One region of the Microbacterium sp. JC 701 genome, then DNA from elsewhere that is predicted to be linked to it. Evidence: riboswitches for the same ligand, from Rfam matches in the RefSeq annotation. Region 1 holds a riboswitch; the other holds the start of a gene.

Evidence for each region. Region 1 has a riboswitch for thiamine pyrophosphate ahead of LPW41_RS15495 (ECF transporter S component). Riboswitches for the same ligand answer to the same signal wherever they lie in the genome.
Region 2: linked by a shared signal. The riboswitch ahead of thiM (hydroxyethylthiazole kinase) and the one ahead of LPW41_RS15495 (ECF transporter S component) in region 1 are both predicted to bind thiamine pyrophosphate.

Annotation. Positions count from the first base shown of each region.
Region 1 is NZ_JAJNCV010000004.1:277,718-281,115, reverse strand. Features, by position in the region: gene LPW41_RS17130 (D-alanyl-D-alanine carboxypeptidase family protein) at 1-1,000, opposite strand, end outside; TPP riboswitch at 1,038-1,148, shown strand; gene LPW41_RS15495 (ECF transporter S component) at 1,140-1,781, shown strand; gene LPW41_RS15490 (ABC transporter ATP-binding protein) at 1,781-3,229, shown strand; gene LPW41_RS15485 (energy-coupling factor transporter transmembrane protein EcfT) at 3,226-3,398, shown strand, end outside.
Region 2 is NZ_JAJNCV010000001.1:63-3,460, reverse strand. Features, by position in the region: gene thiD (bifunctional hydroxymethylpyrimidine kinase/phosphomethylpyrimidine kinase) at 1-707, opposite strand, end outside; gene thiE (thiamine phosphate synthase) at 704-1,348, opposite strand; gene thiM (hydroxyethylthiazole kinase) at 1,348-2,145, opposite strand; TPP riboswitch at 2,137-2,228, opposite strand; gene LPW41_RS00005 (SDR family oxidoreductase) at 2,379-3,044, opposite strand.

The DNA of each region.
Region 1 (3,398 bases):
ACTCTCCCGCGGCGGCGGCGAAGGCGGCATCCGATCCGAAGAGGTCGTTCGACAGGCGCTGCGCGTAGTTGTTCGCGGAGGCGATGAGCATGCCCTGCAGCATCTGCAACTGGGTGAGCGTGCCGTCGACGGGCACGTCGAGCGACGATTCGCCGCGCGCCCGGTACTGCCAGTAGTCGGCGCTGTCGGCCTGCGTGAAGGCGTACGTGCCACCCTGCTCGCCCGGCGCCAGCGGCAGCTTGTCGAGCACGACGAGGGCGGTGACGACCTTCGTGATGCTCGCGATCGACTCGGGGGCGTTCGCGGGAGTCGAGAGCGTCTCGGGCATGCCGTCGAGCGCGATCGCCGCTTCGCCCTGCGCCGGCCACGCGGGGTTCGCCGTGGGCGCGGCGGTCGGCTGCGCGGCGACGGTGCGCACGGTCGGAGCCACGGCGTTCAACGGCCAGAGCAGGGTCGCGGCGACGTATGCCGCGACCAGCATGAGCAGGAGGATCGGCGGAACGACGGTGGCTGGACGCAGGCGGCGCCGGCGCCCTCCGGCCAGCAGATCGCCCGCGCGAAGGGTCGATCCGGAGACGACGAAGGTCGGGGCGGGGCGCGGAGCGGCTGCCTGGTGGGGGTCGACCCACGCGAGCGCTCCGATGACGGTGGAGGTTCCGGATGCCGCGGCGGCGGTCGACGCGGGCGAGGCGTCGGTCGTCGGCGGCGGGGTCGTCGCGTCCGCCGGTGACGGCTGCGTGGTTGTGGCTGGGGACGCCTCGGCTTCGGCGCCCTCGGCGGCCGGTGCGACGGCGGCAGCGCCGGTCCGGGGTGCCTCGGCGTCGGCGGCACTCGCGGTAACGGGAGCCCCGGCCTCGGACGCCTCGGCCTCGACGGCGCCTGCAGCCCGCGGATCGGCCGGGGAAGCGGCATCCGAAGTCTGCTCCGACTCCGCCGGAGCGGCGAGCGGCTCGTCCGGGTTCCGCGGCGCGCATCGCGACTCCGGGATCTGCTCGCTCACCCGCCCACGCTACCCCGGGCGTGCCCCTATACTCGTCACCACAACCCACGGGAGTCCGGTGAGCCGGGCTGAGAGGAAGCGAATCCACGCTTCGACCGTCGAACCTGATCCGGATCATGCCGGCGCAGGGAGGAGAGAAATGCACACGTCCACGTCTGCCCCCGCGAACCGCTCGACGGTCGTCGCCTCGGACCGCTTGCGGTGGCGTGTCGTCGACATCGTCGTCGCCGCCGTGCTCGGCGTCGCGATCGGCCTGGTGTTCTGGGCCTGGAACACTGTCGGCGGCCTCTGGTTCGTCGCCATGGACGGCGTCACTCCCGGTCTCGGGGGCCTCGCGGTCGGTATCTGGCTGATCGGCGGCGTCGTCGGCGGGCTGATCATCCGCAAGCCCGGCGCGGCTCTGCTGGTCGAGCTCGTGGCCGCCGTCGTCTCGGCCCTCATCGGCAACGTGTGGGGTCCGCTCACGATCGTGTCGGGCCTGGCTCAGGGCCTCGGCGCCGAGCTGATCTTCCTCGCCTTCCTCTACCTGCGATTCACCCTGCCGGTCGCCATGCTCGCCGGAGTCGGCGCGGGCGTCGGCGCGTGGCTGAACGAGCTGTTCGTCGGGTCGTCGCCGAATATCGCCAAGACCGTCGAGTTCAACCTCATCTACCTCGGCACCCTCGTGGTTTCGGGTGCGCTGCTGGCCGGTCTGGTCGGCTGGCTGCTCGTGCGTGCACTGGCGGCCACCGGTGCGCTGAGCCGCTTCGCCGCCGGGCGGGAACGCCGCCGCGACGTCTGATGCCGCATCCCGCGCGCGTCGACGTCGAAGGCTGGGGCTGGCGCTACGCCGGTCGCAAGCTCCCCGCCACGCGCGAGATCGACCTCGTCATCGAGCCCGGCGAGCGGGTGCTGCTGCTCGGCGCCTCGGGTGCGGGCAAGTCGACCCTGCTCGCCGGTCTCGCGGGCCTGCTCGGAGGCAGTGACGAGGGGGAGCAGACCGGGCGCATCCTCGTCGACGGCGGGGCGCCCGAGGGGCAACGCGGACGCATCGGCCTGGTCCTGCAGGACCCCGAGGCGGGGATCGTGCTGTCGAAGGTGGGCGACGACGTGGCCTTCGGGTGCGAGAACCTCGGGGTGCCGGCATCCGACATCCCCCACCGGGTGGCGCACGCTCTGGCCTCCGTCGGTCTGACCGTGCCCCTCGACCGCCCGACGAAGGCGCTGTCGGGCGGGCAGAAACAGCGCCTCGCGCTCGCGGGTGTGCTCGCGATGCACCCCGGACTGCTGCTGCTCGACGAGCCGACCGCCAACCTCGACCCCGACGGCGTCGACGACGTGCGCGCGGCCGTCGAGGGCGTCATCGCGCGCGAGGGCACGACGCTCGTGCTGATAGAGCACCGCACCGCCGTGTGGGCCGACCTCATGACGCGGGTCGTGGTGCTGGCGCCGGGCGGGGGGCTGATCGCCGACGGCCCGCCCGATCGCGTGTTCGCGGAATATGGCGACGCGCTCGCCGCCGCCGGAGTGTGGGTCCCGGGTCGCCCGGTGGAGCTTCCGGTCGCCGCTCCCTCGTCGAATCCGGATGCCGTGCTGACGGCCGAGACGTTGGCCATCGGGCGCGAGAAGGGCACCGTCGTCGCGTCCGACCTCAACCTGATCGTCCCCACCGGCGCGGGCACCGTCGTGACGGGCCCGAACGGCGCGGGCAAGTCGACGCTCGCGCTCACCCTCGCGGGGCTCCTGCCCGAAGTCCGCGGAGAGGTGACCGCCGCGGCGGGGCTCGCGGCCCGCGGCATCCGGCGCCCGTCCCGCTGGCGCTCCACCGAACTGCTCACGCGCATCGGCACGGTGTTCCAGGAGCCCGAGCACCAGTTCCTGGCGTCGACGCTGCGCGACGAGCTCGCCGTGGGGCCGAGAGCGCTCCGGATGCCGGCGGCTCAGGTCGAGCAGATCGTCGACGAACTGCTCGAGCGACTCGACCTTGCCCCCCTCGCCCTCGCCAACCCGTTCACCCTGTCGGGCGGCCAGAAGAGGCGCCTATCGGTGGCGACGGTGCTCGCCGCCTCGCCCGAAGTGATCGTGCTCGACGAGCCGACCTTCGGTCAGGACCGTCGCGGCTGGACCGAGCTCGTCGCCCTGCTGCAACGCGAGATCGCACGCGGGCGCGCGGTGGTCGCCGTCACGCACGACGCCGACGTGGTGCGCCATCTCGGGCAGCACCGCATCCGCCTGGGGGAGGCCGCGTGAGCGTCGTGGTCGAGGCCCCCGCGCGCACGGCGTGGCTCGACGGCGTGAACCCCGTGACGAAGGTCGCGATCGTGGTGGTGCTCGCCGCGCCGTTGCTGGTCTCGATTGACGCGGTGAGCGCCGCGACGGCCCTGATGCTCGAGCTGCTGTGCGTGCCGCTCACGGGACT
Region 2 (3,398 bases), on a different contig from region 1:
CGCTTCGCGCGGGTCAGCGCGTCCGGCCACGACAGGCCGGACGCGGCGAGAGTGGCCATCGCCGACGACAGCGAGCACCCGGTGCCGTGCGTGTGGCGGGTGGCGACGCGGACCCCTGCGACCTCGTGCACGCCGGTCGCGTCGACGATGGCATCCGGACTCTCGGCCCCCGCGAGATGGCCGCCCTTCAGCAGCACGCGGGTCTGCGCGCTCGCAGCCAACGATCGGGCCTGAGCGACGGCGGCGTCCCACGTCGTCGCGCGGGGCTCGCCCACGAGCACGGCCAATTCGGCGAGGTTCGGGGTGACGAGATCGGCCCGACGGCAGAGCGACCGAACGGCGTCTTCGGCGTCGGTGTCGAGCAGGCGGTCGCCGCTGGTGGCCACCATCACGGGGTCGAGAACGACGAGGGGCGGTCGGACCTGCGCGAGCCAGGCATCGACGACCGCGACGATCGGAGCCGAGCCGAGCATGCCGATCTTCACGGCGTCGATCTCGACGTCGTCGCTCACCGCTCGCAATTGCGCTTCGAGGAACTCCGTCGGAGGAACGTGCACCGCACGCACGCCGCGGGTGTTCTGGGCGACCAGAGCGGTGACCACGGCCATGCCGTATCCGCCGAACGCGGCGATCGACTTGAGGTCGGCCTGCACGCCGGCACCGCCGGTCGGGTCTGTGCCGGCGATGCTCAGCACACGCACGCTCATGCGTCGGCCGCCCACGCGGTGCGCAGGGCGCGGACGACCGATCCCGGGTCGTCTGCTGCGCACACGGCCGATACGACGGCCACACCCGCCGCTCCGGCCCCGCGCAGCGCCGCGACGTCGCCCTCGCCGATGCCGCCGATCGCGACGCAGGGAAGAGGGGTGGATGCCGCGATCTCGGCGAATCCCTCGATGCCGAGCGGAGTGGGATGGTCGGGCTTGGTCTGCGTGGCGCGGATCACGCCGACGCCGAGGTAGTCGACGGTCCGCGCGGGCAGGGAATGTGCCACCGAGAGGTGCGCGGGGGTGTTGGCGGTCCAGCCGATGAGGGCGGCGGGACCCAGGAGGGTTCGCGCGGCGTCGACGGGCAGGTCGCTCTGGCCGAGGTGGACACCGTCGACCTGCGCACCGCGCGAGCGTGCGGCGAGCACCACGTCGAGGCGGTCGTCGACGACGAAGGCGCAGCGCCCGGCGATGACGTCGGCGAGGTCGAGGGTGCGGGCGAAGAGCTCGCCGCCCGTCGCGATCTTGTCGCGCAACTGCACGACCGTGACTCCGGCAGAGACCGCGGCATCGACGATGTCGCGCAGACGGGGGAAAGGCACGCGGTGGTCGGTGACGAGGTGCAGCGGCAGGTCGGGCATCATCGACCGCCTCCGGTACGTGCCTCGAGATCGTCGGGGCTGAGGGCGGCGAGTTCGTCGAGGAACGCCGCCGCGAACGAGCCGGGCCCCCGTGAGGAGCGGGCCGCGCGTTCCGACGCCGCCGCCCATACGGTGCTCGCAGCGACGGCGGCCTCGAACGGTGCGGTGACGGCGGCGAACGCGGCCATCGCCGCGCCGAGGGCGCATCCCCCTCCGGTGACCTGGGTGAGCAGGGCGCTGCCCCCGACGATCCGCGCCTCGCGATCGGCATCCACGATCAGGTCGATCTCTCCCGACACCGCGACCGTCGCGCCGGTGCGTCCTGCGAGGGCGACGGCCGCGTCACGCGCGTCGCTGGGGGAGTCGGTCGCGTCGACTCCGCGGCCGCCCGCCCCTGTTCCCGCGAGGGCGAGGATCTCGGAGGCGTTGCCGCGGATGATCGCCGGTCGCGCCGCGAGCAACTCGTGCGCCAGCGCCGTGCGCACGGGGAGGGCTCCGACGGCGACCGGATCCAGCACCCAGGGAGTGCCGGCGACGACGGCCTCGCGTGCCGCGTCGCGCTGCTCGGCAGTCGGGGTGCCGAGGTTCACCAGCACGCCCCCGGCGATCCCGGCGAACATCCCGGCCTCGCCGGGGATGTCGCACATCGCGGGAGCCGCGCCGAGAGCCAGGAGTGCGTTGGCGGTGAAGTTCGTCACCACCGCATTCGTGATGCACTGCGTGAGCGGCGCGGCTCGGCGCACGGCCTCGAGGGCCTCTGCGGGGGTGGACGGAGACGACGACGTGCGAACGACCATTCGCGACATCCCTTCGCTAGTACGAACTAGATCAGGTTCGACGGGTGTGTTCTCAGCCCTGGCGGGCACCCCGTGTCACTGCGGGCGACGCTAGCACGAAGGCCGCGGCCGCGATCGCGTGCGCCGGAACGTGAGGAATACCGAAGGGGTCGGACGTGCTGGGGCAGGGGCGGCTGCGCCCCGGAACGGAGCGACGTGGCCACCGCCGCCCCGCGCGGGAGCGGGCGCGGGCCTCAGAACCGCGCCGAGAACCCGCCGTCGGTGTGGAGCAGCTGACCGCTGATCCAGCGCCCCTGAGGGGAGAGCAGGAACGCCGTGATCCCGGCGATGTCGCGCGGGGTTCCCATGCGACCGAGCGCGTGATGGGGCGTCAGGGCGTCGCGGGTCTCATCGTCCATCCAGCCGGTGTCGATGGGGCCGGGGTTGACGACGTTCGCGGAGATGCCGCGAGGCCCGAGCTCTCGAGCCGCTGAGATCACGATGCGATCGAGCGCGCCCTTCGACGCGCCGTACGGCAGATTGCCGGTGGTGTGGTCGCTGGTGAAGGCGACGATGGCACCGCCCGTCTCGTCGACCTGCCGCGCGAACGCGGCGATGAGCAGCAGAGACGCCCGGGCGTTCACGGCGACGTGGGTGTCGAAGCTTTCGGCGCTGGTGTCGAGGATGCCGCTCTCGATGTCGTGGGCGTGGCTCAGCACCAGCGCGTGCAGGGGGCCACGCTCGCGGGCGATGCGCTCGATCAGCTCGGTCGGTGCCGCCGGATCGGCCAGGTCGCACGGGTAGTCGCCGGAGGCGAGCTCGCTCGTGACGACATCCCACCCCTCGTCGCGGAGGCGCGGAACGATCGCGGCCGCGATGCTGTTCGCGCGTGCGGCGCCGGTGACGAGGGCGAGAGGCATGCGTCGAGCGTACGGTGCGTGCGCGTGCGCGTGCGGGTGCGGGTGCGGGCGGGTGCGGGCGTGGGGGAGCGAGGGCGATGGCGAGGCGAGCGCGGGGGGCGCCGCTCACCAGCGCTGACGCAGCTGCCGGGCACGAATGCGGGCGGGCGTTGGCGGGTGTGATGGCGAGGCGAGCGCGAGGCCGCGGGTGCCGCTGCTCAGCGCAGGCGCGCCTGCCGGGCGCGGGCGCGGGCGCGTCTGCTCGAGGCGAGCGCATCGGCGCGGGCGCGGGTGCGCCTGCTCGAGGCGAGGGCGTGTGTTCGATGCGGGTGCGCCTGCTCGAGGCGTGCGGGGAGGGAGGAGCGCGCGCGGGGA